Regions from separate parts of the Cohnella herbarum genome, predicted to be linked through region 1. Evidence: riboswitches for the same ligand, from Rfam matches in the RefSeq annotation. Region 1 holds a riboswitch; each other region holds the start of a gene.
What was found. A riboswitch is a leader RNA that binds a small molecule or an ion and turns the genes downstream of it on or off. The one in region 1 is predicted to bind cyclic di-AMP.
Positions count from the first base shown of each region.

Region 2: linked by a shared signal. The riboswitch ahead of HH215_RS25335 (C40 family peptidase) and the one ahead of HH215_RS27485 (hypothetical protein) in region 1 are both predicted to bind cyclic di-AMP.
Region 3: linked by a shared signal. The riboswitch ahead of HH215_RS31825 (C40 family peptidase) and the one ahead of HH215_RS27485 (hypothetical protein) in region 1 are both predicted to bind cyclic di-AMP.
Region 4: linked by a shared signal. The riboswitch ahead of HH215_RS07845 (hypothetical protein) and the one ahead of HH215_RS27485 (hypothetical protein) in region 1 are both predicted to bind cyclic di-AMP.

Region 1 is NZ_CP051680.1:6,464,177-6,472,323, forward strand. Features, by position in the region: gene HH215_RS27455 (TetR/AcrR family transcriptional regulator) at 54-701, shown strand; gene HH215_RS27460 (sporulation protein Cse60) at 747-929, opposite strand; gene HH215_RS27465 (DNA-methyltransferase) at 1,021-2,007, opposite strand; gene HH215_RS27470 (stalk domain-containing protein) at 2,171-3,244, shown strand; gene HH215_RS27475 (Rpn family recombination-promoting nuclease/putative transposase) at 3,519-3,920, shown strand; gene HH215_RS27480 (peptidylprolyl isomerase) at 4,100-4,792, opposite strand; gene HH215_RS27485 (hypothetical protein) at 4,946-5,386, opposite strand; cyclic di-AMP (ydaO/yuaA leader) riboswitch at 5,401-5,555, opposite strand; cyclic di-AMP (ydaO/yuaA leader) riboswitch at 5,935-6,130, shown strand; cyclic di-AMP (ydaO/yuaA leader) riboswitch at 6,224-6,405, shown strand; gene HH215_RS27490 (hypothetical protein) at 6,524-6,934, shown strand; gene HH215_RS37110 (potassium-transporting ATPase subunit F) at 7,079-7,156, shown strand; gene kdpA (potassium-transporting ATPase subunit KdpA) at 7,237-8,147, shown strand, end outside.
Region 2 is NZ_CP051680.1:5,939,619-5,947,765, reverse strand. Features, by position in the region: gene HH215_RS25360 (ABC transporter permease) at 1-74, shown strand, start outside; gene HH215_RS25355 (YwhD family protein) at 142-645, opposite strand; gene HH215_RS25350 (HelD family protein) at 880-2,967, shown strand; gene HH215_RS25345 (M1 family metallopeptidase) at 3,180-5,174, shown strand; gene HH215_RS25340 (hypothetical protein) at 5,187-6,002, shown strand; cyclic di-AMP (ydaO/yuaA leader) riboswitch at 6,212-6,352, shown strand; gene HH215_RS25335 (C40 family peptidase) at 6,357-6,851, shown strand; gene HH215_RS25330 (helix-turn-helix domain-containing protein) at 6,968-7,819, opposite strand; gene HH215_RS25325 (alcohol dehydrogenase catalytic domain-containing protein) at 8,061-8,147, shown strand, end outside.
Region 3 is NZ_CP051680.1:7,566,634-7,574,780, reverse strand. Features, by position in the region: gene HH215_RS31830 (discoidin domain-containing protein) at 1-1,657, opposite strand, end outside; gene HH215_RS31825 (C40 family peptidase) at 1,918-2,424, opposite strand; cyclic di-AMP (ydaO/yuaA leader) riboswitch at 2,428-2,563, opposite strand; gene HH215_RS31820 (helix-turn-helix domain-containing protein) at 2,694-3,584, opposite strand; gene HH215_RS31815 (hypothetical protein) at 3,747-4,274, opposite strand; tRNA gene HH215_RS31810 (tRNA-Leu) at 4,438-4,523, opposite strand; tRNA gene HH215_RS31805 (tRNA-Lys) at 4,575-4,650, opposite strand; tRNA gene HH215_RS31800 (tRNA-Glu) at 4,654-4,728, opposite strand; gene HH215_RS31795 (hypothetical protein) at 5,515-5,700, shown strand; tRNA gene HH215_RS31790 (tRNA-Ser) at 5,768-5,858, opposite strand; tRNA gene HH215_RS31785 (tRNA-Asn) at 5,860-5,935, opposite strand; gene HH215_RS31780 (TetR/AcrR family transcriptional regulator) at 6,221-6,748, shown strand; gene HH215_RS31775 (MFS transporter) at 6,815-8,147, shown strand, end outside.
Region 4 is NZ_CP051680.1:1,775,420-1,783,566, forward strand. Features, by position in the region: gene HH215_RS07820 (heavy metal translocating P-type ATPase) at 1-1,667, opposite strand, end outside; gene HH215_RS07825 (twin-arginine translocase TatA/TatE family subunit) at 1,915-2,112, opposite strand; gene tatC (twin-arginine translocase subunit TatC) at 2,158-2,913, opposite strand; gene HH215_RS07835 (GMC family oxidoreductase) at 2,910-4,631, opposite strand; gene HH215_RS07840 (gluconate 2-dehydrogenase subunit 3 family protein) at 4,644-5,417, opposite strand; gene HH215_RS07845 (hypothetical protein) at 5,593-6,246, opposite strand; cyclic di-AMP (ydaO/yuaA leader) riboswitch at 6,399-6,536, opposite strand; gene trhO (oxygen-dependent tRNA uridine(34) hydroxylase TrhO) at 6,736-7,638, shown strand; gene HH215_RS07855 (helix-turn-helix transcriptional regulator) at 7,668-8,147, shown strand, end outside.

The DNA of each region.
Region 1 (8,147 bases):
TCTGTAACCGTTGGTTACAATTGGGGCAAAGAAACGGGACGGAGTGGGAAAAGGTGTTAACCAAACAGGAACAACGTTCGGAAGAGACGAAAAGAAGCATTCTGCTCGCCGCGGGACGATTATTTGCCGGCAGAGGCTACGATGTCGTAACGATGCGCGAAATTGCTAAGGAGGCAGGTTGTTCTCATACGACCATTTATATTTACTTTAAAGACAAGGAGGCGTTGCTCCAACATCTTTCGCTTCCGCCGCTTCAAACGCTGGCGAGCCGAATGGATGCCTTGTTGGGGAGTAGCGGCGTTCCGGAGGAGAAATTGAAGAACGTTAGTCTGGCGTTCATTGAATTCTGCCTGGCCAATCGCAATATGTATGGCCTATTCTTCAACGTGAAGTCGGTTCGCGTGGATGAGCAAGCTCCCGAACTCGAAATAAACAAAGTGCGGAATAGGTTGTTCGGAAAACTAACGGAGGCGCTGCAAACTTGTTTGCGGCTTGAACGGGAGGACGAACGGTTGTTGATGTGCAGCCGGATCTATTTCTTTACTTTGCATGGAATCGTATCGACCTATACGTTCTCCGAAGAATCGGTCGATCAGTTGATGGGAAGATTGACGCCGACTTTCCTGGCTGCTTTCGAGGTTCAACTGGACGGATTAAAAGCTATGATAAGTTCAAACAAAAACGGGGTGGAGAGGGGTTAACCCGATCCATCCCGTTTTTGTTTGAACTTATGTATGCCAAAGGGGCTATTTCCTATAGACGACCAATATCGCGCTTCTTTGCTCGCTTAATTTAGTCGGCGTCACTTTGTTGATCGATCCGTAACAAATATTAATGACTTGATCGTCGGCGAGTTCCGCAAGAAATTCATTTACCCTTTTCTCCGCAAGAGACATGTCGGTATCTAAAAATTCTTTTACTTGTATCATCGTGGCATGCACTCCTTGTACGTGTAATTATAAATAAGGTAGTCATCCGCCCTATCATGCGAAATGCCTAGTTGCGTTCAACATAGCATGGTCAGTTACGAGTGTCAACCTGCCTGTCCGGCTTGGCCGACTTGCCTTGCTCTCGCAGCGTATTCCGTTCCCAGAACACCCCTTCCGAATAACCTTGGATCGAAGGGTCTTGCTCGGCCGTTTCCAGCCTCTTCTCGGTAAGGCAGCAGTAAGTTTCGTCGATCTCGATGCCCACGTATCGCCTGTTTAACTTCTTCGCGACGACCGAGGTCGTTCCCGCTCCGCTGAAAGGATCGAATACGACGTCGTTCTCGTCCGAGCTTGCCAGAATAATCTTCGCGAGCAGCTTCTCCGGCTTCTGCGTCGGATGGTCGGTATTCTCCGGCATCGACCAGAAGGGGACCGTCAAATCCGTCCACAGATTGGACGGATGCGTGAGTCGGAATTTGCCGTCGGAATCGTCCTCCCAATCTTTCGGCGCGCCTTCTTCCGTGCGATAGGGGGCGATTACCTTTCTCTTGACCTTCACGCGCTCTACGTAGAACTTATAGTCGCTTGATTTCGTGCAGTGCCAAATGTCCTCCGAGGCATTTTTCCAGTTGGATAACGCGCCCCGGCCTTTTTCCCGTTCCCAGGTAATGCGGTTGATGACGTTCAAATACTTGGATGCGACTTCGAAAATCGAGTGGCTTGAACGCCAATCGCCGCAAATATAGACCGTAGCATGGGGTTTCAAGATCCGGACGATACGCGAGAACCACTCGTCAAGCCATTCCGTATATTGTCGTTGATTCATTTGGTTAAAGGTTTTCCCGTTAAAGGATTTGGTTAAGTTGTAAGGAGGATCGACGAACAGGAGGTCGACGAACGCATCCGGCAAATAGTCGAGCGCTTCGAATAGGTTTTGGTGGATCGTGCGGTTAATGATTTCTTCCGGTGCCGCCTTCGCGGTCAACCGGGTCAGTCGAGCGCCGTACTTTATTTTCTCGGAATCGTTCAGCGTGATCGTCCGGTTTCTTCCGGCTCTTTGCTTATCATTGTCAGACACCTTCATGCACCGCCTAATCTATTCGCTGGGAGCTAGATTTATTATAAAGGAATCGTTCCTTTCTTTCATTGATTATCTCTAGAACTATTATCGCATCTCTATCGTCTATAGTGTGCAAGGGGTTAGGATTCAACCTAAATCGCATCGAGAAAGGAAGATGAATATGAAGAAGATATCGGAGCAACAGGGAAAACGAGGATTCATCGCGCTTACGGTCGCGGCAATGCTGGCGGCGGCTCCACTAGCCGGACCGGTTACGCAACATGCGAGCGCGGCTTCGAATAGCAATTATAAAATCATCGATCAAGCGATCGCTGTCGAAGGAGTTAAGACAAGCTTGTCCGCGTTAAACACGGACAATACGACCTATATTGCCATACGCAGCTTAAACAAACACGTCGGGTTGACGACGGACTGGAACAAGGCGAAGCAAACGGTAACGGTGACCGGCCGCGATAGGGAACTCGTGCTTAACCTGAAAGATGGGAGCGCGATGCTGAACGAGCAACAAAATTACGGTTTGCCGGCGATCGTGCAGAACAACACGACCTATGTTCCTTTTCGTTTCTTGTTAGAGCGGATGGGATACGGGGTGTCTTTCGATACGGCAACGAAGTTGATCGGGGTAGAAGCGATCAAGGAGAACGACCTCAAGATCTCGACGGCAGCCCTTAAGGAAGTCGGCGACAAGAAATCGCTGATCATCCATTACCCGCAAATCTCGGGCTACGCGAACGCGGACGTTCAGAAGAAAATCAATGACTTGTTGAAATCCGAAGCGGAAACGAATGCCGCCGCTGCCCGGGATTCGCTGAATGAAGCGCTGGGAGACGGGGATGATTCCCTTCCGGATGTTTCCTTTGACGGAACCTACACGATCACGTATAACGAGCAAGGGAAACTCAGCTTGTATGTAGACTATTATATCTACACGGGAGGCGCTCATGGTTCGACCGCCCGCGTGCCCTATACGTTCGATCTGACGACGGGCGAGTTGTTGAAGCTGAAGGACGTTACGGAGGGCAATGCCAAGTACGTGTCGATCATCAACGATAAAATCAAGAGTCAGATCAAAGCGCGCGGGCTTGGATTGATTAGCCCTTTCGAGACGATCGAACCGGACAGAGACTTTTTCCTGAAACATAACGGCGTCGTTATCTATTTCGGGCAGTACGAGTATACGCCGTATGCGGCGGGGATGCCGGAGTTCGAGATTACGTACGGGGAGCTCAAATAATTCGATAACGTTGTTGATGGCCGACCTTTAAGTTGGTTTCCACTGTTGTAGATAGACAATCTGTGCTATTTTAAAGTAGAAATCTATACGGACGTGAAGCACACGCCGCTAGTTTTCCCTTAATCGGGGAAGACGTAGCGGCTTTTTCATGTTTTGTTACAGCTATCTGAAATGTTATACTGAGGGGGATAATGATGATTGTTGACCATGCTATGGATAAGAGAACGCTCTTCTACCTTAGCAAGCTATTCGTTGGCTCGATTAATTTCGCTTGATGCAGCATGATCTGAATAATCCGTTACACCGATGGTTATTGTTTCTGGACGAGAAGATCACAGAACAACAATTAGAGGAGTTGGTTACTATGGATTCCACGATTAAAACAGCTGAGGAACGCCTGCAACGGCTAAGTTGCGATGAGGAAACGCTTCGTTTGTATGAAGCTCGAGAAGAAGCGTTCATCGAATACAATAGCGCGATGTCAGCCGCGAGAAGAGCGGGAATCAGAGAAGGAATTGAAATCGGCGAGCAAAAGGGTATTCAGCAAGGTAAGCGAGATGGAAGGATTGAAGGGAAACAAGAGATCGCAAGAAACATGTTCGCGATCGGATTGGACATCGAGACAATAATGAAGCTCACCGGTCTTACGATTGAAGAATTAAACAAACTCAAATAATCATTTGCAAGTAGCAACCGGTTAACCCGGAAGTGTTGCTAACCCGCGCCGAAGCGGCGGAGTTGCTAATTGGGGTTCACGGGTATTTGCATAAATAAAACAAGGATCACTCTTAGGGTAAGGTTTACCGAGGAGTGATCCTTGTTAGGTAGAAAGAGCTTCAAGCTCTATTCTTGCATTTACTTAATGATTTCCGGTTCCGGAACGGCGGCGCCGCGGGTATCCACGGTCACTTTCTTCATGACCGGAGGCGTGTTCGGGCGATCGTTGGAGTTTCTAGGCAGCGCTACGATCTCGTTCACGACATCCATACCCTCGGTAACTTTGCCGAAAGCGGCATAGGCTCCGTCTAGATGCGGAGAGTCCGCGACCATCAAGAAGAACTGCGATCCGGCGCTGTCCGGATTTTGCGCGCGCGCCATGGAGAGAACGCCGGCCGTATGTTTCAGCTTGTTCTCGAAGCCGTTTTGCGTGAATTCTCCGGCGATCGAGTAGTCGGGTCCGCCCATTCCCGTACCGTCAGGGTCGCCGCCCTGAATCATGAAGCCGGGGATGATCCGATGGAAGATCGTGCCGTCGTAGAAGCCTTTGTTCACGAGGGAGACAAAGTTGTTTACCGTATTCGGCGCTACTTTAGGGTAAAGCTCGACTTTGATGATTTTGCCGCTGTCCATTTCAATGGTGACGATCGGGTTGTCGCCGGATGTGTCTACTTCGCTCATTGGGGAAGCCTCCTGTGTGGATGCCGCGCCGTTACCTGTGGCCGATGCATCGGTTTGATTTTTTTCCTTGCCGCCGCATCCCGTTACGATAGCCAATAACGCAATGATCGTAAGCAGCGAGACGGTAAATCGAATTTTTGCGGATTTCAATTTCAAATCCCCCTTGTCCTCTATATCCTCTCGTATCATAACATTTGCTCGAAAAGGATTCCACCGCGGCTTAGTTAACAAACGTTTATGTCATGTCAAAGCCGCGATCCGGGGGATCGCGGCGAGGCGAATCATAGCGTGCCCAAACTATAATTACACGATTTCATAATGAGCCCGACAATGCTCCATTAATGAAGCGGGATCCATGGAGTAGCGATACGCGGAAGGCCCTCGGCGTTGATGAGATCCGCTATTGTCGTTCTGAAACTGGGAATTCAGATCGTTCAGCGCCGATCGGACCAGCTCCGATTTCGTATCCCCCCATCTATCATGGAGATGATCTACCGTTTCATAGGCTTCCGTTAAAGTAGGCTTATGGAAATATTGCAGGAAAGCGGCCCATTGGGCTAAGTCGAAATACTTTTTGTTCTCGGACAGCACGCATTCGCTCCATCCGACCCGGCCACAGCAGGAGATTCTGAGCAAACCGTACCGGCAGTTCGCGTCGTTTTTGGCGCATGCGCCATCGGGTAAATCGCGGGGATCTTCGAACAGATACAATTGAAAGCTCGTAATTCTGATTTCTTCCGCCATCCTAAGCACTCCTTGAATTCTCTCAAATTACGCTTGCGAGGTTAGCTGTCGGATTCGGGCGCGAGAGTCGCCCTACCTTCGGATATCATTATCCTTCCGGATTCACCCCAGCGGCCGCGGCCGCGATGGTTCCCCCGCTTCCCGTTAAGGAATTCAGCGTTAGACAAATCCGAATATAACTCCAGTCGGGATGCTTTGTAAATATAGAGGCAATTCCAAATCTGTCCACCTAATGGCGATTTCGTGCAAATTACGGATATTTAATCCGATAAAACCACTTCTTTCGTGCATTTGGGAGGCTTAAGCTCGCTCTAGCTTTCATTCACGGTTTTCGGGTTGAAAAGCGATCGGGACGGTGATCGGGATATATGCTGACTTTTGTTAAAAACCGAGAAATAGAGAGATAAAAAGAGTATTCTGGAGATCGCGTCAATTGTAAGCGGTACGATTTACCACGTTGACGTAATTTGCTCTACAGGCGGAATTGGGATTGCTTTACAAAGGTTGGGGGCAGGAGTAATATTCGATTCATGATTTTGATATTGTTCCATTCGTAATCGCTGAGTTTTCCGAAATGGGAAAACGGGGGAACCAATCGATGGCGTTCATTCGGTGTGAGAGCCGAACGTCGCCGTCCGGGGTGAATCCCGAAGCGACCGCACCTAGGATGCGGCCGCTTCGGGTAGGGCGACTCTCACCGCCCGAATCCGACAGCTAACCTCGTAAGCGTTGATGCGTGCAACCGATCGTCGTTTCATGGACGCGCGCAGTGGAGAGAGGATGATGAACTTGTGACCGAATAGGCCGCAGGGGATTATTCCTTGCGGTTTTTGTTATGTTTATTGATCGCTGAGTTTCCGGTAGTAGACCGGGAAGCGGGGGAACCAAACGGATTCCGGAACGAGGAATTCATGGGGTGAATCCGGAAGGCAAGGAGCTCCAGCTCCGGGCCGGAAGGTAGGGCGACTCTCACGCCCGAATCCGACAGCTAACCTCGTAAGCGTACCGAGAGAGGCAACGATGATCGTGATTGGAGACGGCTTCTATAGCCGCGCCCAAGAAGCCACGAGAAGAGTTCCTCTTCACTGGGCTTCTTTTTTGTTGCCTTTTTTCGACTGAGAACAGGAGATGAACGGAATGGTTAACCGGGACGTCGTGCTCGTATCGGCCCCTAATGTTGCTGGCGAACGATTCATGAAGTTATTGAAGCAGAAAAATATCCCGTATGCGGCGATCGTTAATAACACGGCCGAATACGAACGTATAAGAGGCCTCGGGGCTGAACACATTATTGTGGTAAATACGACCAAAGAAGATTCTTGGTTAATCCCCGAGGTCGGAGTCGGTAAAGTATATCTTTTCGAGAAAAGTTTGAATTTATGCTGCAGGTACGTCCAGATTTGCCGGAGTTGGACATCCAAACCGATTTACGTCATTACGGGCAGCCAGAATCCCCGAAACGTATACAAAAGCTTAGGCGTCGATTACGTCATTCACAGCGGCGCGCAAGACTACGGATTTCTTATTACGGACGATTTGAAATCGTAAGACGTTTAGTTCTATTAACCTTTGAGGAGGCTGCTTCATGCTAGATCTTTATATGGTTTTGCTGCTGGCGGCAACGTTCGCGATATTTTACGGCTTTATGGCTTGGTGCGACCGGGTCGTCAACGATGCGGGAGGCGAGCGAAAATGATCATCGTATCGATCTTCACCGTATTCATCTTTCTATATTTAATTTACGCCTTAGTGAATCCAGAGAAGTTCTAATCCGTTCGTTGCATGTGCAACCGATAGCCGGTCTTGAACGAGACGCTCGGTTGTCATAAAGATAGAGGAGGAAAGGCTATATGGGCATTCTGCAAATCGTTATCGTGATCGCGGTTCTTGTCTTGCTCGTGAAACCGGTCGGATCGTACGTCTATCACGTATTCTCCAATGAACCGAACCGGCAAGACCGCATTTTCGGACCGTTCGAAAGATTTATTTACCTGCTGATCGGACTTAAGAACCGGAGCGGGATGACATGGAAAAAGTACGCTTTAAGCTTTCTATTGACCAACATCGTGCTCGTGGCCGTCGGATACTTAATCTTGCGGCTGCAGAAGTACTTGCCGTTTAATCCGAGCGGCATAGATAACATGGAACAGACGCTTTCTTTTAACACCATCGTCAGTTTTATTACGAATACGAACTTACAGCATTACAGCGGCGAATCCGGCTTGTCCTATTTCTCGCAGATGGCCGTTATCACGATGATGATGTTCACCTCGGCCGCTACCGGTTTTTCGGTTGCCATGGCGTTTATTAGAGGGATTACGACCAAGGGAGAAACGCTAGGGAACTTTTTCGAAGATTTCGTCAAAGCGCATACCCGTATTTTCCTTCCGGCGGCCGTCGTGGTCACATTGCTGCTTGTCTCCCTGCAAGTACCGCTAACGCTAGATCCGACGTTAACCGTGACTACGCTTGAAGGCGCAGTGCAGAACATTGCCATCGGTCCGGTAGCGGCATTGGAATCCATTAAGCATCTGGGCACGAATGGCGGCGGATTCTTCGGAGTGAACTCGGCGCATCCGTTCGAGAATCCGAATCCTCTGACGAACATCGTCGAGATCTTGTCCATGTGGGTTCTGCCAGCATCTCTTCCTTATGTATATGGACGGTTCGCAAAGAACGGCAAGCAAGGCTGGGTCGTATTCAGCGCGATGATGACGTTGTTCCTCTTATTCCTCTCGCTGATCTATTTCTCGGAGCTTCG
Region 2 (8,147 bases), 520 kb from region 1:
GATTCGCGGCCGCTTTCGCTCTCATTGCCATCTATAGGTTCAGTCGCAACAACGATACTCGCATGTTCGTCTAGAAGATAAAAGAAGCCCCCAACCGATCGGCGTGATCAGGTTGGGGGCTTCTCTATCGTCTTGCGGCCGTTAAGCCAACAAATCTTTCAAAGCTTGGGGAGAATTGTCCCACCACTCCGCGTTATGCTCCGTAAGCAGCTTGCTAAGCGCCGCTTTCTCCGCGGGACCGATATTATCCAGCATATATTTGCGCTTGAGCGAAGCATCCAAACGGTTAACGTGATCGGGCAACAGCTTCCAGCCTCTTCTCGCTTCCGTATCGATCAGCATTTCGCACGATGTCGCTCCGGCATAATAAGACCCGGTCTCGTTGCGGTCGACGGCTACCCAGACGATCCAAGCCGGACGTCCGTTAGGCACGTTCGCCTTGTCGGGGGAAAATTTGATCCCCTTCTCTATCTTGCTCTTCGCGTGCATGGCGCCGACATCGATATAGGCTACCCCTTCGTCGATAATCACGCAGGCGACCTGGCTCAAATCGATCGATCCCGCGCCGAATCCTTTGTGCTCCTTGTTGCTGACCACGTTAAGCGACAGCTTCTTCTTCTCAACCGGTTTGTCCTGATTTTCCATCGTTATCCTCCATCTTTTGTCGCTAGATATGAAAAAACCGGGCTCTAGACCCCTTAATCCAAGGTCTTACCCGCTTCCTTTTTCTTACATTTAGATGAGAACGTTTGTTCTACCTATTTTAGGCAATCCTGTACTCAACATCATAACAAAACGGAAAACATAAGTCTATTGTTTTTCTCGAAAATGCGCCACAATAGGTAAAGTCAGTAGTTCACGCAAGGAGGATCAACCCCAATGGAAACGCAGCACCCCCTTCACCAAGAGGAATATCGCAGACTTCGGGAAACGTTCGAGGAGATCGACCAGCAGCGCGCCGGAATCGGTCCCGTATACCGAGGGCAGGATTTCACCGAACAATTGCTCGAGGAAAAACGCGAAGAAAAACGCCAACGACTCGAACTGCTTGCCAAAGAACCTTATTTCGGACGGCTGGATTTCCGGGAGGAAGGCAAAGCCGAGCCGCTGCCGATGTACATCGGCAAAAGAGGCATGGACCGCGGCGAAACCGACGAGCCGTACGTTATCGATTGGAGGGCGCCGGTTGCGAGCCTATTCTACTCCTTCACCGGAGGCGATGCTCCCGTTAACTACGAAGCACCGGACGGAATCATTCACGGAGACATCCACCGCAAACGCAATTTATCTATCCGCGATCGGAAACTCGGCCGCATCGTAGACAGCTACGAACGCGGAGGAGACAACATCGGCTTGAACGACGAGTTTCTACTATATAAGCTCGGGGATAAGAAGGATAATCGCCTGCGCGATATCGTCTCCACCATTCAAGCCGAGCAGGATCAGATCATCAGGGCGCCGAGATACAAGGCATTGATTATCCAAGGGGCGGCAGGATCCGGTAAGACGACGGTCGCCTTGCATCGTCTTGCCTTCCTGCTCTATCAATACCAGCAGCAGATTCGCGCGGAACGGATGATTATTTTCGCGCCGAATACGATGTTCCTGGATTACATCTCCGGCGTTCTGCCGGAGCTCGGAGTCGGTCACGTCAAGCAAACGACCTTCGTGGAGTGGGCTTTGGAGAGATTAAACGCTAATGTACGGCTTTCGAAGGACTCATCGGAAGGGAATATCTGGTTCTCCCTGGATGGCGTCAGGCCTCGGATCGACGATGAAACGCCCGGACGATTCAAAGGCTCTCTAGCCTTTAAGAAGATGCTGGACGATAAGCTTCAACGTCTCGAAGAGCATTTTATTCAGGCTCAGCCATTCGAAGCTTGGGAAGGCCGGGTTCTATCCGCGGAGATGATTCGCGAGTGGTTCGAAGTCGAGTATCGCCACTACCCGTTGGCCCCCCGCCTGGACAGGTTAAACGCAAGAATCAACCGATGGCTGGAGATGCAGCTAAACACGATCGGCGATCCGAAAATCCGCAAGGAGAAAACCAAGACGGGCAAACAGCGGCTTCGCGCTTATTCGAACAAGCTTCCGAAAGCCGACGCTCTAACCTTCTATCAGGACGTGTTCGCTTCAGGAACATCTGACGAGATTCCGAAGAAGGTACTCGAGGGAACGCGAAGCTATCTGAAAAAAGGCTTCGTCCAACCCGAAGATTTGACCGCCCTCGCGTGGATTCATTACGTGCTCAACGGCGCGGAGAAACTTGTTTTCGACCACGTCGTCGTGGATGAGGCGCAGGACGTTTCGCCGTTCCAGATCGCGCTCTTGAACACGTTCATGAACGAACCCTCCTTCACGATTCTCGGAGATTTAGCGCAAGGCATTCATGCTTACCGCGGCGTCCAACGTTGGGAAGAGATATCCGCGGTATTCGCGGAAGAGTATCCTTCCTATCATGTATTAAAGCAGAGCTACCGTTCCACGCTGGAAATTATCGAGTTCGCCAATCGGATTCTCCCTCATACGGACACCGGGCTGCCGCCTGCCGTACCCGTATTCCGAAGCGGGGATCCCGTCGACGTCGTACGGCTGAACGCCGCGGGCGATAAAATTCCTTTTATCGATACTTTCATTCGGGATAATCGAGATCGCGGCATGCAGACGATCGCGATCATCGGACGAACGGACGAGGAATGCTCGAGCTTGCATGAAGCGATGACGAAAGCCGGAATCGAAGCGAATCTGATCAGCGAAGGGCAAACCCAATATCGCGGCGGCGTGACGATCGTCCCCGTCTATTTGGCCAAAGGCCTCGAGTTCGATGCCGTGCTCATCGCCAACGCCAATGACAGCCAATACGCGCTGACGCCGCAAGATGCCAAGCTGCTGTACGTCGGCTGTACCCGCGCGCTTCACCGGTTAACGCTTATCTTCAATGGCGAAGCGACCCCATTGCTTGCGTAACGATCGCATGATTTCGATCGCGAACGGATAACGAAAGAGGCGGAGCGGATAAATCCCGCGCCGCCTCTTTCCCGTACCCGACGCGAAACGGCGTCTGACGCTTCAGCAATATTCTTACGGCTTATCCCACTTTCCTTGCGATACGAAGATATAATCCGCGGACAACCCACATATATATCTCGTAGATGCTTGTCAACGGGAGGGTTATCCGTATGCCTAAGCGCCGTTCGCTGCGAATGTTACTTTTCGTCGCTGCCGCTGCTGTACTTATTATGTCTGTTCGATTCGGGTTTGCCGACGCTTGGGTAGACCAATATGCTTTGCCCGCTTCCTCGTCGTCCGAGCTCCCGGTAACGGCTACGCCTTCTTCGGCGCAGCCTAAGGCCGATCCGGGACCCGACGCTCCCCAACAACCGAAAGCCGTTGTCCTCAGCGATCGAATAACGGAGTATCACATCTCCGTTTCTCTCGATGACCAGAACGGAAGTCTGTCCGGCGAACAAATCGTGACCTGGAAAAATCCCGGCCGCAAACCCGTGTCGGACTTCTATTTACATCTCTATCCGAACGCATTTTCACCCGGCAGCACCTTCATCAAAGAATCCAAGGGGCAACTGCGCGGCGACAAAATGAAAGAAGGAAGCTATGGAAGCATGGCGCTTACTGCTTTGACGACGGAGCAAGGAGAAACGCTTCTCCCCCGCCTCCATTACGTTCAGCCGGACGATGGCAACAAGAGCGACCGGACGTTGGTTTCCTTCCGACTGCCGGAGCCGCTTAATCCCGGATCCAGCATCACGTTGCGAATGAACTTCACCGTTAAGCTTCCGGATGTATTCGCGAGAATGGGCAAAGCCGGCGATTTCGTCATGGCGGGACAATGGTTCCCGAAAGTCGCCGTGTACGAGACGGTCGGCATGCGGGGGCGAACGACCGAAGGCTGGAATTTGCATCAATACCACGGCAATTCGGAATTCTACTCGGACTTCGGTATCTACAGCGTCCGCATCGATGTTCCCGAAACCTATAAGATTGCGGCGACGGGTTTCCAAACGAAGGCGCCCGTCCTATCCGGCGGACGCAAAAGCTTCCAATTTTACGCCGACGACGTCCATGACTTCGCTTGGTCCGCCTCTCCCGTATTCGAGTACGTGGAAGACTCCTTCTCTTCCCCCGGGGTTCCCGGCGTGCGGATCAAGCTATTCCTTGACCCGCTCCACAAGGACTTGAAGGATCGTTACATGCATGCGGCGAAATCCGCCCTAGCCAAGCTTGGACAATGGTATGGAGAATATCCATACTCCACGTTATCCATCGTCGTTCCTCCGAAGGACGGCAATGGAGCCGGAGGCATGGAGTATCCGACGCTCGTTACCGCCGCGGCCGCGCGGGACGACAATCCCGGATACGATCTGGAGCGCACGCTAGTCCACGAGATCGCCCATCAGTACTGGTACGGGCTGGTTGCCTCCAATGAATTCGAAGAAGCTTGGCTCGACGAAGGCTTTACTTCGTATACCGAAGATAAATTGATGGCCAGCATCTATGGCGTCGTTCCCAATCTGCCGATCGAAGCCAGCTATATGACCCATCCGGAGCCGCTTCATCAGTCCTCTTGGCGCTATAGTTCCTCGGATAGGTACGCCGAGAACGTCTACTTGCGCGGCAAGCTCGTACTTTCTTCCTTGGAGCGTCAAGTCGGCGACAAAACGATGAGCAAGATTTTGCGGACTTATTTTCAGAATTACAAATTCAAGCACCCTTCTTCCTCGGACTTCCAGAAGGTCGTGGAATCCGTAACGAAGACGAAGTGGACCGACTTCTTCCAAGCCTACGTCCAGCATGGAGAGATGACCGATTACGCGATCGATAACATCAACACGCGCAAGACTAGCGAAGGTTACGAAAGCCTCGTGCTTCTGAAGCGATACGGCGGCAGCCCGCAGCCGGTCTCGATCTGGCTCAAGTTCCAAGACGGGCAATCCATTCGCAAAAAATGGGACGGCGTGCAGACCCACGTCCAGTTACAGCTCTTTTCCGCTACGCCGTTAACTTACGCGGCCATCGATCCTAGCATGAACGTCGTTCTCGATAACCGCAGATATAACAACTATCTCAAGGCCGAAGTCCCCCAACAGGAACGCTCGCGAATAGCGACCGGCATAACTCAAATCATCGAAGGACTGTTCGGAACAATGGTGTGGTGAGGTGACTAAGGGATGCGTCGATTATTAAAAATGGGATGGGACATGACCGTTCGGCATAAGTATGTATTGGTTCTCCTATTTCTCTATCGCTTGTTGTGGGGATTTTTCCTTTACCGGTTCGTCGATTCGGTCGTAACGCCGGTGTTAGCCCGTTACCCCGCGGATCATCCAAACTCCGACGCGACCCATCTGTTCCTCATCGAAGCTCAATTCCGCCTGCTCAAGACCGATCTCGTGAACGAGGTTCTCTGGATGTTAGGCGGGCTGCTGCTCATGCGGATGGTTCTCACGCCCCTGCTCAACGCCGGCGTTTATTACTCCTTCCACCACGCCCTGGAAGGAGAAGGAACCCGCGTATTGTCCGGAATGCGAAGGACTTGGAAGCCGGTAACGCTGCTCTACTGGATAGAGAACGGGCTCATTCTGCTACCCGCCGCATGGCTGCTGCCGTTAGCCGAAGATCGGTTTCTCTCGGAGCCCTCCTTATCCGCTTGGCTTCAGGAAATGCTACCCTATGCCGCCGCGTGGCTGGCGTTCGGATTTATTGTTCATCTGCTGTTTCAATTCATGCAGTTCGGGGCGGTTTCGCGGGAAGGAATCTTTAAGGGCCTGAGTTTGGCGCTTCGCCGGGCGTTCCCTCTTCTGGGAATTACCTTCATCTTGCTCGGCATCGGATTGGCAGTGTCCGCGACGGCATGGGCCGTATCCTTCCTCTGGTCAGGCTTTCTCGCCGTAGCGCTGCACCAAGCTTTCCACTTCGTTCGCGCCTTGCTTAAGCTGTGGACTTCCGCTTCGCAGTATCAAGTATGGTGCAATACGAAGTCGTAAGCCCCTCTTGTCCCCTTCGACAATAGATGACACGGGACATTCCCCGGTTGCGCCTTTCGAGGCCGCGGCCGGGGTTTGGCGTTATTATCGGCGGGATAAATTGAGACTAAAGGAGGAGATCAATCCCGAGTTTTTCACTCCAGATTAAGGAATTCTCATTTAGCAGATGCAGGAAATTCGTCACGAAACCCGAATATATAAGTCTAAGTAATCAAAAATTGCCGAGTTCCCGCACAACGGGGAACGGGGGAACCATCAACACGGGTGAATTGGCTTTGCTTCATACGAGCCATAGGGGAACCTTCTACCGAACCCTCCAGCTAACCTCGTAGGCATTGGAAGGAGTCACCGGTTTTGCGCAAAGTGTCTATGTTCATGTTTTCCTTAGCAGTACTCCTAGCTTTCCAGGTAGGCAGCGCATTCGCAGACTCCAAGCTAGACAAATCGGTTGCACCGCTCATCGGAACTGACTACAAGTACGGCGGAACGACAACGAGCGGATTCGACTGCTCCGGCTTTACGGGGTACGTCTTCAACGAACTCGGCATCGATTTGCCCCGTTCTTCGCGGGATATGTTCAGCTGGGAAAAGGCAACCAAAATTGCCGACGATGAACTTCGCGCAGGCGATCTCGTATTCTTCAATACGAGCGGCAGCGGCGTCTCTCATGTCGGGATTTACGTTGGCAACAACAAATTTGCCCATGCGGCATCCAAAGGCGTTACGATTACATCCTTGGATGAATCTTACTACGCCAAGCGTTATCTCGGCGCCCGTCGCGTCATGAGCGATGGAACGTACGAGAAAGTGGCTACCGAGCAAGTCGCAGAGGTAGCTGCAGCGCAGTAACATTCGCATTATAGTAAGAGGCTGACTCGGCAGGTCTTCATTGACCGTTGAGACAGCCTCTTTGTTTTATACCTATATCCAAATCATCCATGTTCTTCTCATCGGCATCCCCTCCCTCACGCCATAAGCTCCTGCGATTTCAACTGCTTGCGCCATTCGGCGGGACTTTGACCGTAATGACTCTTGAACAGCCTCGTAAAATGATGAACGCTGTTAAATCCCGTCTCCTGAACGATGGAGCTGATCGGCATATCGCTTCCGGACAAATAACTGGCCGCGGCTCTAAGGCGAAGATCCCTGAGATATTCGAACGGCGTCATGTTCATATGTTTCTTGAACAGCCTCACGAGATAAGAGGGATCCAGGGCGACGATTTCCGCAAGCGTCTCCAACGTAACGTTCTCTTTGTACCGCCAATCCAAATAATCGATCAGCAAGTCGACCGCGGCGCGGGATTTGTGCTTGATCTTGCGATCGACCGCGACGTTTCCGCCCCCTGACGCCCCCAGAATATGGGCGATCAGCTTATACGTCTTCCGAATTTCAAGCAAGCATACTTCTCCGAGATTCGAGTCTTGTTCGGCAAGACCCGTCGATTGGAGATGATAGACGAAGTCTAGCGACTGAATGACCGAAGACGCGAGCACGATTTTAGAATAGATATCCTTGCGGGCTTGCATGAAATTCCAATCATCCACTTGCTCGTTGGAGAACGGGAACTCTTCCGGATCCTCGAGTTCCAGAAATCGGAATTTGGCTTCGGCTGCCAAGCTCTCCAGCTCATGCGGGGTAGAGTTGGGTAGAATGAACACGGCCGGCGCTTCCGCCTCGCAGACGTTTCCTCGCCACTTGAACTTGACCTTTCCTCCGGTAATATAAAGAATTTCATAACACGATGGATGCATGCCTCCTCCCGGCGCTTCGGCCGACTGCGATATCGTCCCTGCTCCGCAGTATCTGATTTCCATCTTCGACCTCCCGATAATAATGTCAATTACGTTCAAACGATATCATGATTTATTTTAAAATAACGTTATAAAACAAGAAAAATTAAATATTAATAAGGACGATACTGTGCAAATACTTACCTCCTTCCCTATTGTACACTTAAACCAATGAAACACACTACTCGAAAATGAAAGAAGGCGAATTTTCATAAAAGCCCTGCAGATCATCGGCAAGAATACATTCGAGATTATAGAAACTCCGTTGACGGATCCGCAAGAAGACCAAGTCACCGTACGTATCGAAATCGTAACTACTTGCCCGCGTTGGGACATGAACATGATGGGCGGC
Region 3 (8,147 bases), 1.1 Mb from region 1:
AAGGCGGTATCACGTCTCCGGAAGCACCGCCGTCGGGAAGAAGGCCCAATCCCTGGTGGGGCGAACTCGAAGCCAGCCGCAAGTCGTCCGTCATCCAAGGCACCGCCGTCCAATACGAGGCGTTACCGGGCGCATTGGCTTCCGTTGCGACATGGGTCTGGATACTTTGATACATTTTCCCCTCATGAACGACGTAATCGCCGGCATTATAGGTGATCGCGATCTCGTTCGGCGGCGTTAAATTATATAAGGCATTATAAGCGGTAGATTTATAGGTCCATCTCTCCAACAAGGAGTAATCGAAGTCGGAAGAGAAGGTCGGATCCCTGAATTCTACGTCGGTGACGTCGGCGTTCGCGTTGCCTGAAGCGTGATAGTTGTTCAGATCTCCGTTAGCTGCGTTCAACGGGCCGATGAATGTCCGGGTTCCCTCGTACACGTTGTCGTTGATGGAGATCGGATTTGACGGCGCGAGAGCGTTGATCAACTTATTCGTATCCGTCTCCGTCAGCTTCACTTCATTAGCCTGGAACTGGATTCCGCTAATGAAGTTATTCTCGAGCCGTAAACCGGAAGTCGTATTCTGCTGGGGAGTTGGATTATTAAGATAGGAGAAAAAGCTTCTGCTATGAGAGAAGTAGTTATCGTGAACGTAGACTTCTCCTTGGGCGGGAATTTCGCTTCCGGGCGATGCCGTCCTAGCAAGGAAATGCACGTTGAACAGGTCGCCGCCGCTTCCGATCACGATATTATGATGGATGTCGATATCGCCATCCCTGGCCGTTAGTTGGAACGCTCCGTCCTGCCAGATTTGGAAAGGATCCTTCCAGTCGAGGGCGCTGAACAGGATAACGTTGTGATGGATTTCCGCCCCGTCGCCTAAATGACTAAGCTGCAGCCCTTCCGTGCCGGAACGGACGATCCGGTTATTATAGAATTGGAGATTCGTAAACTTGTGCTGCGCGTTCGAGTCCTTGCTCGTATTGCCGATATACGCGCCTTCCGATTCGTTATCGTGAATGTACAGATCATGGATTTTAACGTCATCCATATTAGCAAGCGGCTGATTATCGGACTTAATCAAGAGTCCGGCAAATCCGGCATGCCCGACCTCTACATACGAGAGCTCGAAGCCGGTTGCGCTGTCGACCTTGAGGGCGCTATCCCTCGTGTGAGTCACTTCGATCCCATATCTGCCCTCCGAGTCCCCGTATCCTCCGTTCTTATGTCCAACGTAACTCGGATGCCCCGTCTGTTGAACCGGATCGTATTCTCCGGTCAGAACCCAATTCGATCCACCGCTAAGCCACAGCGAATAACCATGGCGTTGATTCATCGGCCTCTCCTGTTCGTTAATGAGGACCTGCCCTCCGTAATTTGTGATGACTAACGGATCACTGGCGCTTCGCTGCGGCAAATTCCGGATCGTGATATACCTGTATTTACCGGCTGGAATATAGAGCCGATCCAAAGTGCTCCATGCGACATCAGGGTACTTGGTCTGTACGTTCTCAATGGAAACCTCCGTCTGTCCTTGAATGGGTAATACGAAGACGTTCAGCGGTTCATCCGCCGATACCGTTGCTCCGCCGGCCGGGAAGATTGCAACGAATAGCAATGCTAAGGCAAGCAATTGAACGAAAGGCTTTTTTCTCATAATCCTTCCTCCTCGAATTTGGTTTTCGCTTGCTTTCCTTCCTCGTTCTTCTCCTTCCCCTTTTAAGGTAGCTTGCTATATCAGCGTAAATATTTCCCTTTCTCAATCCAATTAGGTGATGTTACGAAATACATCGCGATAGAACTATCTTTTTCTCGAGTTGTCGCCAATAATTTAAAAACCAAAAAAACCACCCAATCCCCTTCTGCTGGGGATTGGGTGGTTGGGTGATTATTGTTTTATCACTTCGCTCGCGCAGCCTACTCTTCCAACACTTGAGAATCATCTTCGCTCTCGTGACCCTCATTGATCATATCCGCGTAGTTCTCGCCGGAGACGACTCTTCTAGCCGTTACATATCTCTTAGCGTAGTATTTATCCGACAACTTACTAATCCGCACGCCTTTGCTGCTCGACGAGTGGGCGAATTGTCCGTCGCCTACATATATTCCCGCATGAGAAACCCCTTTGCCGCTCGTGTTGAAAAATACGAGGTCCCCAAGACGAAGATCGTCTTTCTCGACTTTCTCTCCGATTTTGGATTGGGAACTAGACGTTCTAGGCAGCTTCGTCTCATATTGATTAAAAATGTACAAAATAAATCCCGAGCAATCGAATCCGCTAGTCGTCGTTCCCCCCCATTTGTAAGGAGTTCCTACGACTTCATCTATTGCTTTGTTCAAATCGTTCTGCGATGCGAAAACGCTTCCCCCGCTAAAAGCAATAACCAAGACGAAGCTAAACAACGATAAGACAAACTTCTTCAATGTTGCTACTCTCCTTCGGTGCCTACGAGGTTAGCTTAAGGGTTCGGTTGAAGGTTCCCTATAATCCCTTGACAGCAGGATTAATTCACCCAACTTGGTTCTCCCGTTTCTCCAATCGAGAATTCGGCATAAATAGATATTAAATTACATTATGTAATATAAATTCAAAAAAAATGCGGTAAATCCTGCTTCCCAAAGATTAGAATCCTCTCATACGTTACGGATCCAATTACACCGTAAATGCGAGGACGAATAGAGGACCGGATCGCTTATCTGTCAGGCGTGTCCCGATACAAAGTCGCGACGAATTGGCTCAAGTTCATCCCCGTCTTCCGCTTGAACATTTTCCCGAACGCGTGAATATCCGAATACCCCACTTCCGATGCGATCTCGCTAAACGACATCCCCGATTGGAGAGCCAGACCCTTCGCCTTCTCCAGCCGTATCCATACCAAATATTGAAGCGGCGACATGCCGAAGGCTTGCTTAAACTGAGTAATAACGTAATTACGGCTCCAACCGGTCAGTCGCTCTAATTCTTCATGTCGGAAACCGCTTCTCAGGCGACTGTCGATGTAGTTGCGGATGAGCACGAGCTTGGCGCTTCCTGAAGACTCTTTGACCGCCGAAGCAGCCTCGTTGGAGCGGCGCGCCTCGGATAAAGCGAGCAATATTCCCATGAGCAGCTGCTGACATCTCACCTTAGCCAACGTTCCCGGCTGACGATAATAATGAACGAGCTCCGATAGGCGATTTTCCAGCGAGTGATCCGAATAATTCCCCATGTCGTGGGGAGTCTCCGCTTCCGATCTGCCGAACGCGAGTAGATCCTGCAACGGAAATTCCGCGCTCCCGAAATGAAAAACAATCGAAACGCACACATACGGCTTCCCCGGAACGGTATTCACGTAATGCGCCTCTCCCGGGCCTTGGAACAGCAAATCCCCCTTGGACGTATGATACCGGATTCCGCCAATGACGTACTCCGCATAACCTTCCACCACGTATTGAAGCTGATATTGCTTTAAGACCCTCGGTTTCAGCGACCACTCCTCCGGCGCGTGGAACATGTGGGCTAAAGTAATGTACGGCGGAAAATAAAACTCCTGCAAGTCCTCCAGCGTCTCGGAAGGATCGAGGTAATGCAGTTTCTTCGTCATAACCCCGCGCCGCCCCTCTAGGTTGACTCTTACTTCTACCTTTCTTTTCGACAATGAGGACGATTCTTCCTTTTCCATCTACTCCTAAAAACCTAACCTATTGAAGCAAAAAACGATCCTTCCCCGGTGCAATCCCGAGAAAAGATCGTTGCGTGCGCTTATTTAGAATATGGCGTTTTCCAAGTGTACATAGACGAGTTCCCCATCCGTCTCGATCCAACCGTTATCCAGTTGAACCGTTTGAGGCTCGTTCCCGTTCGTAATCGCCGTTAGCCGATCCTCTGCCCAGCTATTACCGGAGAACACGGTCAAGACTCGGTTAACCGCGTGTACGGCTTCTGCATTGCCGCCCGGGTACGTTACATCGAGCACAAGCCGGTTGCCTTGAATCCCGACGACTCCCTCGACTCCGTTCGAATTGGTGAACCCGATGCCATTTTCGCGGAACGACAGCTTATAGTCCAATTCTCCGAATAAGGAAACGATATCTTTGGTTGATGCCGCGACGCGTTCGTTCACTCCGTCCAAAGAGTCCACTTGCCGGCCTGCCCAATCTCTCATTTCGCCGAGCGCCGTTTCCAATTCGCTTCGCGCTTCTTCCACCGTCGGGGCCGCATTGCCGCATGCCGCAAGGAGAAGCAGAAGAAGCAATGCTAGAATAGTCGTCTTTATTTTACTTTTCGCCATCACTCACCCGTCCACCTCTCGTCGTTTTTCTCTACAATACGTATGGAGAGGAAGTTGGTAGCAATATCTAATATCCGCCCAAGCAAGAACCCCTCGTTATTTTCCGATACCGAAAAAGAACAATAAAAAAATCCCCGGGCAACCAGGGATTCGAACTTATTAAGTATGGTGCGGTCGAGAGGACTCGAACCTCCACGAGATTGCTCCCGCCAGCCCCTCAAGCTGGTGCGTCTGCCATTCCGCCACGACCGCATACTATTGAATTGTCGCCCGATTCGGCTTACGCCTTACGGAGCAAATAAATGGTGAGCCATGAAGGACTCGAACCTTCGACACCCTGATTAAAAGTCAGGTGCTCTACCAACTGAGCTAATGGCTCGCATGGTGACCCCTAGGGGATTCGAACCCCTGTTACCTCCGTGAAAGGGAGGTGTCTTAACCGCTTGACCAAGGGGCCATTTCCGGTCTGCGATTTCGTAATTTCGCGTTACCCGTTTCAGACGACAAATATGATTATATCCGAATCGGATGGCGAGTGCAAGCATTTTTTCGGCATTTTTTTCGGACAAGTTTTGAGACGAGTTATTCTTCAGATATTGGGCACAATCGGTGTGGATTCGGTCACCCATAATTCGATGCGATATTGAAAATGAACAGTGTCGAAGGCTTGCAGAAATAACGTTAAGCCATCATCTTATGGCTGCCTTATCCTCGCGTCACACAGCGCATAACACCCTGGCATCACCTTATTGTTAGCCCAGTCATCGAATTTTACACTCTTCTGCCGGAATAACGTTACTGCATCACCCTATTCCCTCCGTACTCTCATGTACCTATCAAATAACACCTTCGTATCGCCTTAATCGCAAATCCGTGTCCCCACTCTCTCTTACAACCTAGTCGAACATTTATCGCCGCTTCGCGCCGTGCGCAGCTCCCAGCTCAGCGATGTCGTCTTAACACCTCTCAAACTGTCGCAATATTTCTCCTTTGTCATTAGAAGTCGAAGTTGTTGTGTTTGTGTATCGATAGCGGAATTCCGATCCGTTATATGCATTGTAGGGTCCGTTTTTTCATGTGTTAGCGGAAGGCTTTTCCGTTATTATTCGAAAATGCATTATATTGTTGTACCTCCTGAGAGAATAACGGAAATTCGTTCCGTTAAACAATACATCGCGCTAGAAAGAGAGTGTCATAGTGGAAGAGAATTCCGTTATTGATGACGGATAAAGGGTGATGTTGGTTGGCGGTTGGCGGTTGGCGGTTGGCGGTTGGCGGTTGGCGGTTGGCGGTTGGCGGTTGGCGGTTGGCGGTTGGCGGTTGGCGGTTGGCGGTTGGCGGTTGGCGGTTGGCGGTTGGCGGTTGGCGGTTGGCGGTTGGCGGTTGGCGGTTGGCGGTTGGCGGTTGGCGGTTGGCGGTTGGCGATTAAAATCAAAAAGAGCCCTCCGGCATTAAGCCGTGGACTCTTTCAAGTCGTCTTATTGAATGAACATGGGTGGCGGGGAGAGAGGGATTCGAACCCTCGCACGCATGACACGTCTACTCCCTTAGCAGAGGAGCCCCTTATAGCCACTTGGGTATCTCCCCATGGCTCCCCGAACAGGACTCGAACCTGTGACAACTCGATTAACAGTCGAGTGCTCTACCAACTGAGCTATCAGGGAAAATTGTTTTTCAAAAGCGACAAGTAATAATTTATCATGGTTCGCAAATGAAGTCAAGCATTTGAAAATGGTTTTTTTCGTTTTTTTCGAATAACCATTTTCGCCTGACTTATCTGCAATAATTTGGTTGAAAACCATTGACTTCACCCTTTTCCGTATGTTATTTATTGATTAATAAATCAAATCACGCAAACAACACAACACATCCGTCGTCGGTTGCAGAGAACCGGAATTCAGCGGTACTTGAAGACCTGCGAGTCCATAATGAAAGGAGAAGAAACTAAGATGAGTCCTAAAGAGGAAGTCGCAGCAAGCCGGAAAGATCAGATCATGAACAGCGCGGCAGCCTTATTCGCCTCTCAGGGCTACTACAAAACAACGACGGCTCACGTAGCCGAAGACGTTGGCGTAACGCAGCCTTACGTATTTCATTTCTTCAAATCGAAGGAGCAGCTCTACCTCGCCGTATTGGAACGGGCTTACGAAAGAATGGTGAACGCCTTCTCGGTCGTGCAAGCGCCGCCTGAGCACCTAAGCGATCAGATGGGTCAAGCGTTCCACCTCTTGCTGGAAACCCACAGAAACGAGATGTTGCTGCTGATGCAATGCTTCACGACTCCAGAGCCGTCGATCAGAAGTTTCGCCAAGGAAAAATACTCCTTGATCTACGACAATATCTCAGCACGGTTCGAGAAAGCTCAAGTTCCGAATCCCGGTCACGAAGCCAGCTCTTTTATTTCCGCCGGTTTAATCATTACGCTATCGGAGGTACTTGAGATGCCGAAGCTATCCCCCTGGTGCGACCACGAGTAATCGTGGTTGAGTGTTGGCTTTAATTTATTTATTGATAAATAAAGTTATATAGAGGAGAGATAAACCATGTTCACCCCCGCCCGCGTACGACTATTATTCGTCACCTGCATCGCCTTATTCATGGCAATGCTCGATAATTTGGTACTTGGAGTCGCGCTTCCCTCGATTCAGAAGGACCTTGGCGCTACGCTTTCAGATCTGGAATGGTTCATGAACGCCTACACGCTCGCCTTCGCCGTGCTGCTTATCCCGTTTAGCGTGCTTGGAGATTCGATCGGCAGAAAAAAAGTGTTCTTGGGCGGCGTAGTCATCTTTACCCTCGGCTCCCTGCTCTCGGGTCTCAGCGACAGTTCGATCGGATTGATTCTTTCCAGAGCCCTGCAAGGCGTCGGAGGGGCCGCGATCGTTCCGCTAAGCTTGACCCTGGTCAACAAGGCTTTTCCTCCCGAGAAACGAGCCGCGGCCATCGGATTATGGTCGGGAATCTCCGGGCTTGGCCTGAGCATCGGACCGCTCGTCGGAGGATTAATTATGGAGGGCGCTCCGTGGCAAGTCATTTTCTACGTGAACGTTCCTGTCGGGATTATCGCTTTCGTGCTTGGGTTGAAATGGCTTGAGGAGTCCAAAGGAGTCCGCAAACCACTCGACCCGTTAGGCGTGTTGCTGTTGACCGCCGGTCTATTCGGGATTATATTCGGCTTGGAACGGGGAAATTCCGAAGGATGGGGAACGCCGATCGTGTATGGTTCAATCGGTCTTGGAGCCTTGCTTCTTGTTCTATTCTATTTCTGGGAAAGAACACGCGCAAACCCGTTCGTGCGCTTCGATCTATTCCGCAGCAAAGCGTATACCTTCTATACGTTCGCGGGTTTCTGGATGAACGCCGGCGTTTTCGGCGCCATCTTCCTGCTAACCTTGTTCCTCCAACAAGCGCAAGGCAACACCCCGCTCGGCGCGGGAATCAAGGAAATGGCTTGGACGACGATGACGATGATCGCCGCTCCGTTGGCAGGGCTTGCCATTAGCCGATTCGGGAATAGAACCGTATTGCTCTTCGGACTTCTGTTCCAAGCGGCGGCGCTGGCGTGGTTCGCGCTGATCATCCAATCCCAAGGATTCGATTTCCCGTTCGTCTATCTTCTGGCTCCAATGATGCTGGCGGGTACCGGAATGGGACTCAGCTTCACTCCGCTCTCCCATGGATTGATCTCTTCCGTCCCGGAAGACGCCGCGGGTGAAGCGAGCGGAATGGGTAACGCCACTCGCGAGTTAGGCGGAGTGTTCGGCATCGCGATCAGCGGTTTGATCTTCCAATCGGGCGCCGCTATTCGGTCGCCGCAGGATTTCGCCGATCATATCGTTCCGAGCCTGGGTACCGGGGCTCTCATGATGACCATCG
Region 4 (8,147 bases), 3.7 Mb from region 1:
AACACATCGCTTAGAACGAGCCATCCGGTTAACCTGGCATTCACGGATACGTAGAGGATCGTCCTTCCCCCGCCGCCCGACGTCGGCAATGACTGAGCTTGTTGTTCCGCCATTGCCGGGAGCTCAGATTTCATCCAGCGATAATGACCTACCCGGACCGTCTTCCCTTCCACGATTCCTTTCATTCCGTTACCCGGCAACTCGACCACATTAGATGCCTCCGGAACGATAATTCGGCGACGATCCGCGCCTTGAACGATCGCTTGCGCCAATAAGTGCGCGGAGTGTTGTTCCACCGCGGCGGCCATCCGGATTAAATAGGCTTCCGAATCCGTTACGCTCTGAACGCCGAGCAAGTGTGGTCTTCCCTCCGTCAGCGTTCCGGTTTTGTCGAGCAAGACATGATTTACCCGGTGTAGCGTCTCCAATGCACGCCCATCCTTGAAGAGAATGCCCGACTTCGCCGATAAAGCCGTCGCGACAAGGATCGAAACGGGCGTTGCCAAGCCTAACGCGCAAGGGCAAGCAACGAGCAATACGGACAGCGCTTGACGCATAGCCATCTCGGACGCATTTTCTTGCGCAGAGAATAACCATGCGATGTAAGTGACGACTGCGCACAGAAGCATGAACGGGACGAAATAAGCGGCGACGCGGTCGACCTTGCGCGCGATTAACGGTTTATTGCTTTGCGCTTCTTCCACCATCGCGATCATCCGGGTAAGACGCGAACGTTGGGTTTCGCTGCCCGCTTGAATAAGAAGCTTCCCGTTCAGGCACCTGGTGCCGCTAAACACCTGATCCCGAATCGACTTCATGACGGGATGGCTTTCGCCCGTCAGCAACGATTCGTCAATCTCGGAAGCGCCGGAGACGATCGTTCCGTCAGCCGAAATCCACTCTCCCGCCAACACGCAGACGATGTCGCCCCTGCGCAACTCCTCGGAGGGGATCCATGTTTCCTCCTTGCCGCGAACGATGCGCACGAGCCGAATTTGCAGATCGTACAATTCGTTTAAATCTTTTAAGGCTTTGCCCCTTGCGATGGATTCGAGCAACTTGCCGAGCAGAATGACCGTCAAGATCATCGCGATCGCATCGAAGTAAAGCGGGACATGCCCATGTCCCGTCGAGCCGATATGGCGGAAGATTTGATAATGACTGTAGAAATAAGCGGCCGACGTGCTAATGACGACCAATACATCCATATTGGCGCTTCGCTGTTTTAATGCACGATAAGCGCCAACGTAGAAGGGGTACGCGATATAAAATTGCAAAATCGTGGCAAGGCCCCATTGAAAGAACGTATCGTGAAAGAGATGCGGAGTCCACACTCCGGATAGAAGCGGAAAATGCGCCAGCATGCCCCACATGAGCGGGAACGAAAGGATTAGCGAAGCCAGAAACCGGATGCGGTAATGGCGCACTTCGGAATCGTTCGCGTCTTTCGGCCTTTGCGCATGCTCGATTCCGTAACCCAATTGTTCGATTTTCCGGTAAACATCCGCTTCTCCGACCGTGCCTTGATCGATTTGAACCGAAGCTTGGGCGGTCGCCAAATTCACCGAAATCGTATGGACTCCATCCATCCGTCCTACGGCTCTTTCGATTCTCGATGAACACGCCGCGCAGGTCATCCCCGTGATATACAGCCTTAACGTCTGCAATTCGATCCCTCTTCCCGCCCGTCGGATTCGTTCAAGCTTTCGCTTGTCCTTCTAATCTATGAGCAGGGAAAATCGTTCAGAATAGTCTCTGGGCAAAGGTTAGGTTACCGGTTAATCGAATCCCGCAAAAAAATACACCCAAGAATATCATTAGATCCCCCGAAGGTTAATCTAATGTCTATTCATTGGGTGCATTTCACAATTATCGCAGCTAACTAGCTTATTCGAATTTGATCCAATCTTCAGCTTAAGACTGCTTCTCCACTTCGACTACCGTTACCCGATCCTCCGGCTCCTCGTCCACGATGCCTTTGGTCGAATTGCGGAATTCGCGCAAAGTATCGCCGAAAGCCCGGCCTAACTGCGGCAGCTTGGCCGGACCGAACACGATCAGCGCGATAACCAAAATGATGACCAGCCCCGAAATCCCTATGTTGTTGAACATTGCGGATCACCTCCCTTCTCCTTGTATGAATCCTGTTCCCTTACGTTAGGTCGGACGAACGGCCACGAGCGTTCTTCTTCGATGATAACGCGTGGAGATGAACGCGCTGATCTCGAAGAGTACAATGAGAGGAACCGTCACCGATAGATGCGAGACGAAATCCGGCGGTGAGATCAGCGACCCTAGTATCGCTAGTCCGACATAAGCGAATTTGCGTACTTTCTTCAGCTTGTCCGGCGTCAGCATTCCGATCCGCGTAAGGAACATCATCACGAGCGGCATTTCGAAGGCGATTCCCATCGGCAACAGAAAACTCGTCAAAAACGACACGTAATGCTGAATTCCGTATACCTCCATGGCGCCGATGCTCTGATTCAGTTTAATCATGAACCGGATCATCATCGGTAGCGCGACGGTATAACCGAAACCCACCCCGAAGATGAACAGCAAGAACGACAACGGTACGTAGAGCAGCGTGCTTTTCGCTTCGGAATCGGTCATCCCGGGTCGGGCGAATGCCCAGAGATGGTACAGTAACACCGGCAACGTCAACACGACTCCGACCAGCAATGCGCATTTCATGTACACGAGCAGTCCGTCGGATAACGCGAACACGCTCCACTCGACTTGCACGGCCCCCATATTTTCTTTTACGAAAGTTAGAAGCTTCGGAGATAAGTACAGACCGAAGCTTAACGCCGCGATAAAATAAACGGAAACATAGATGAGACGCTTGCGAAGCTCCGTTAAATGGATGACCAGATCGCGATCGAGCGCTTCCGATCTCTGCCCCCCGCTCATACGAGAGAGCCGCCTTTCTGTAGATACTTCCCAACGCCTTCGGCTGTGCGGTAGGCTAACGCTCCGACGACTCCCGTTGGATTATAGCCCCCGTTATGCGGGAAGTTGGAAGCTCCGCAGATGAACACGTTGTCCGCATCCCACATCTGCAAATAATTGTTCACGACGGACGTCTTCGGGTCGCTGCCCATTATCGTTCCTCCCGTGTTGTGCGTCGACTGATAGGGAACGATATTGTACTGCTTGATCACATCATTCATTTGCGTAGTCGTCGCGCCCATTCCATCCGCGATTTCCTTCGTTTTCCGCGCGATAAACTTCACGAGCTCGATGTCTTGCTGTTCGAAATCGAAGGTCATGCGTATTAGCGGTATTCCGAGCGCGTCCTTATACTCCGGATCGAGATCCAAGTAATGGTGGCGGTATGGCATGCATGCTCCTTGTCCTGCTATAGATAACACGCGGTTCGCATTGTGCAGCGTAGCTTGCTTGAACGACTTTCCCCATTTCGGCGTGCCCGCGGGAGTCGGTTGATACTGAATCGGTCTTAACCCGGCTTGAGTAAACCGAATATTCGCGCCGTGCAGGAAGTTCAAAGAACTATGATCGAAGTTGTCGCCGTTAAAGTCATCTATGCAGCTTCCAAGCGCGCCTGCCCCCATCGCCATATTAAACTCCCGATCCTCATAGAAGGCGGCGGTGCTCGCTCCGTTAACTTGATAGGCGTAATTTCGTCCGACGGATCCGGTATCCGACTTCGGGTCATAAGGTTGTCCCAGCTTGGACACCAGCAGCAAGCGTACGTTCGTGAACACGTATCCTGCTAAAATAACAACGTCGGCCGGTTGCATGTACTCTTCTCCGGTCGGTACGTTAACGTACTTGATCCCGGTCGCTTTCTTGCCGTCGTGAATAATTTCCGTGACGTTAGAGAAGGTGCGCAGCTCGAACTTGCCCGTCTGTAGAGCGACCGGCAGCACGGTCACGACAGGATCGGCCTTCGATCCGTATTCGCAGCCGAAGCGCTCGCAGTACCCGCAATATTGGCATGCCGCCCGCTCGATGCCGTCCGGATTTGTGTATGCTTCGGATAGGTTCGCGGAAGGAATGTTGTAAGGGTGGTAACCGAGCTTCTTGGCGGATTCCGTGAATAGCTTCATGCCCGGCGTCTGTTTCATCGGACCCGTCGGGAACGGCTTTGACATCTGCGAGACATGTTCCGGAAGTTCCTTGTCCCCGGAGATGCCCGCCATCTGCTCGTATTTAACGAAATACGGCTCAAGCTCGCCGTACGTGATTCCCCAATCCCGTAGAGTCATTCCTTCGGGAATTTTACTCTTTCCGTAGCGCTCCACCGTCTTGGTATAGATTTCGAAATCATACGGTAGAAAACGGTAATATTGTCCGTTCCAATGGACGCCGGCCCCGCCGAGACCATCCCCCATTAAGAACGATCCGTACGTGCGCATCGGAAGCGCCCGTATTTTCTCCGTATTGCGGAAAGTAATGGTTTCCTTGGACAAGTCTTGCATCAACTCGTACCTCGTCGCATATCTCAGTTCATCATGGACGTGGTAATAGTCTTGGGTTCCTCGGCTTTTGCCGCGTTCTAACCCGACTACGTTGTGACCTGCCTTCGTCAACTCGGCGGCAATGATGCCGCCTACCCAGCCCATCCCAACGATGACGACATTCACTTTCGGAAGTTTATTCGCCATGCCACCTCCTCCTTAACCTAACTCAAGATGATCGTGCAAGCTGAGCGGTTCCATCTTGATGAACTCTTCTTTTTCGATCACGTCGTAATAGCTCATCTGATTGCCGGGGTAGTTCCGCATTTTCCAGCCGGCCATATTTTTGTTTCCGCCGTACAGAGGGTCCGAATACACGCCTTCGATCGTAAGATTGTGCAGTAAATTAAAGAACGCGGCCGCAGGCACGCCTTTGAGTTTGACTTCGTTTTTCTCGAAAGCCGTTAACACGGCGTCCTGCTCTTCCGGAGCGATCTTCGTAAAAGGCTTGTTATACGTGTCGGTGCTGTATTCATTCAGCGCATCGAGCCCGAGCGCCAGCAACTCTTTGCGCTTGAAGCTGAGTTGGTAACCTTGCGAAACTTCGGAAGGATAGAAAGGCGGCGACATGTAATCCCTGCTGTTGATTCCGTATGCGCTGGCCATCTGATGATCAATGAAGAAAGCGACTCCAAGCTCCTTCGCGCCCGGACCGAGTTCGTCCATCGGATAAATCCGTTCGGACGCCGCTTCCGTGATCAGAAACTGATCCTGCGTAAAGAACATTAAAGCTTGGTTATAGTCTCGGTCAGACGAAGGGGCCGGAGTTTCCGGATTCGCGGGTTTCTCTTCCTTGTCCGTCTTCTTTAGGCTAGAACCGATAATTCCGCCAATGACTCCGCCTACGACAACGCCTCCGATTGCCGTACCCGAATATTTAAGAAACCTTCTTCTCGATTCGTCCTGGGGCTTCTGCGATTGATCTTTAGCCAATTGGGGATCGTCCTCGCTTCCTGTAATGGAAAGGATATACCGAGATTGTTCCCTGAATATGGATTTTCATCCAAAAAGAAAATAAAATAAGACTCCTCCTATTGCGGATAGGAGAAGTCTTATTTTTAGTCTATATATCGTAGCAATTAGAGCTTAGAGCAGTTACGACGAGAGATTATCCGACGATAAACTGATATCCTACCCATTCATGATAACGATAAGGCTTGAATTGAACTTTGAAGGGGGAAGCTTCCCGCTCGAATCGTTCTTTGACAACCTTATCAACGATGACTACGCCGGTCGTCATACTGGCATATTCAATAGCGCTGACCATCGCTTCCCCGTAATACAAACTATTCGCGGGTAGTTTCAGGCCGGTTTGAAAACCGTATACCTCCCCCATGCTAATCCCGATGCCGCATTCAAAGTTCATGTCAATACCTTCCTTCTTCAATGAAGGATTGATGACATTCGCGACGGCATTTAGGATCTGAAACCCGCAAATACAGCTGTGACTGCCGGCATCCGGATCGGATATCGGGAAAATCGCGGTATAGGAATGGTGGTTGGCTTCGATCAGCTTGCCGCCCCAACCCGTAACGATCTGCGAGACGACGGAAACGAATCGGATAATGCCCTGCTGCGTCAAGGAAAGATCCGTCGCTTCGTCGCGGTTGCGACTTCCCGTATTCTCGACGGTCATGTGCAACACCGCGTGAAGTTCTTCCATCGGACTACGTTCCGGACCGGGAGTCTTACGCTCGACGATCAGCCGAGACTGTTCCATGAGAGTCGCATAAGTGGCTTTCACTGCATCCTCGTGAATCATACATCGCACCTCCTAAGTAGATGATTCTCTTGAATCGCGATCACGACGACAAAAAGACCCATAGCTTATCGAGAGGAGTCTCCGATAATTAGGGCCTTAAATAAACAGAAAGGACCCTAAAACGGAGGGTCCGAAGTGAAAAAATAATAAAACAGACCCATCTCCTGCTGACGAGGTTAGCTGACGGACTCGGGTAAGATGGTACCCTTCATTCCGAAGAATGATTCGCCCCTAATAACTGGTTCCCCCGCTTTTCGACCTATAGGTCGAAAACTAAGCGTACTATAATCCTAAGCTTACTTTGGCGGATTGTCAACCACTTAATAAACATCCATGTTGACTAAGTAACGTCGAGAAGCTAAAATAACATAATCACAGTATGATTTACCGCGACGAAACGTCTTAACGCTTGGCGGAAGAGATCAGTCCTCTCTCTTCCGCTATTCTTTATTCCGATACAAATGATGAAAAGATGAAAGGTGTTCGATTATGACGACAGATTATCGCATCCTGCTCTACTACAAATACGTGCCTATTTCCGATCCTGAAGCCTTTACGGCGGAGCACCTTCAGTTTTGCAAAGATCTTGGGATCAGAGGCCGTATTCTCATTGCCGAAGAAGGCATTAACGGCACGCTCTCCGGTACGATCGAACAGACGGATCGCTACATGGAAGCGATGCATGCACATCCGCTCTTCTCCGATCTTCTCTTTAAGATCGACGAATCGGCCGGCCATGCCTTCAAGAAGCTGTTCGTCCGGCACAAGAAGGAGCTTGTTACGCTCCGTTACGACAAGAAGCTCAATCCGCATACCGACGGCGGCGGAAGATTGACCCCGCAACAATGGCATGACCATCTCGATCGGGACGACGTGCTCATCTTGGACGGAAGAAGCAACTACGAATACGATCTCGGCCATTTTCGCAACGCGATCAAACCGGATCTCGAGACGTTCCGCGAATTTCCGGAATGGATCCGCAATAACCTCGCCGAGCATAAAAATAAACGGATACTCACTTACTGTACCGGCGGCATTCGTTGCGAAATGTTAACCGCCGTGCTTAAGAACGAAGGTTTCGACGACGTGTTCCAACTGGATGGCGGAATCGTCACGTACGGTCAAGATCCGGAAGTTCAAGGTCGAGGCTTCGACGGCAATTGTTACGTGTTCGATGAACGCGTCTCCGTGCGGATTAACCAAACCGACGAGCATACGCTTGTCGGCCAATGCCATCATTGCGGCGAGAAAACCGATCGTTATATTAACTGCAAGGACGATACTTGCCATCTTCAGCATTTGGTTTGCGATGAATGCGAAAGCAATAGTCGGGGGTATTGTTCCGAGGAATGCGAAACCCATGATCTGGCTACTTCGGGGTCCGTCCTGTAATCATTCGCGGTAGATCTGGAGGTTACGAGATGAAAGACGATTTGGACTTGTCTACCCGGAACAGAATCATGCAAATGCTGAAGACCGCCGGACAATTGACGACCAAGGACTTGACGGACCAGCTAGGAATTACGGGGATGGCCGTCAGGAGGCACATCTCGATTCTAGAACGGGATAACTTAATAGAATCGACGACGGTTCGAATCCCGATGGGGCGTCCTGCCGCGGTATATCGATTAACGGATCAAGCCGATGATTATTTTCCGAAAAACTATCATTCCGTAGCGCTCGACCTTCTTACCGAGCTTGAGGTCGAGGCAGGAGAAACGATGGTCAACCATCTGTTCGATCTGCGCAAGGCGACTCTGATGCAACGTTACGAGAGTAAGATGGTTAACAAGGATTTGGAGAATAGAGTTGCCGCGCTTTCCGAAATCCAGAATGAAAACGGCTATATGGCAACGTGGGAGAAAACCGGCGATAGCGATTATATTCTAACCGAATATAAT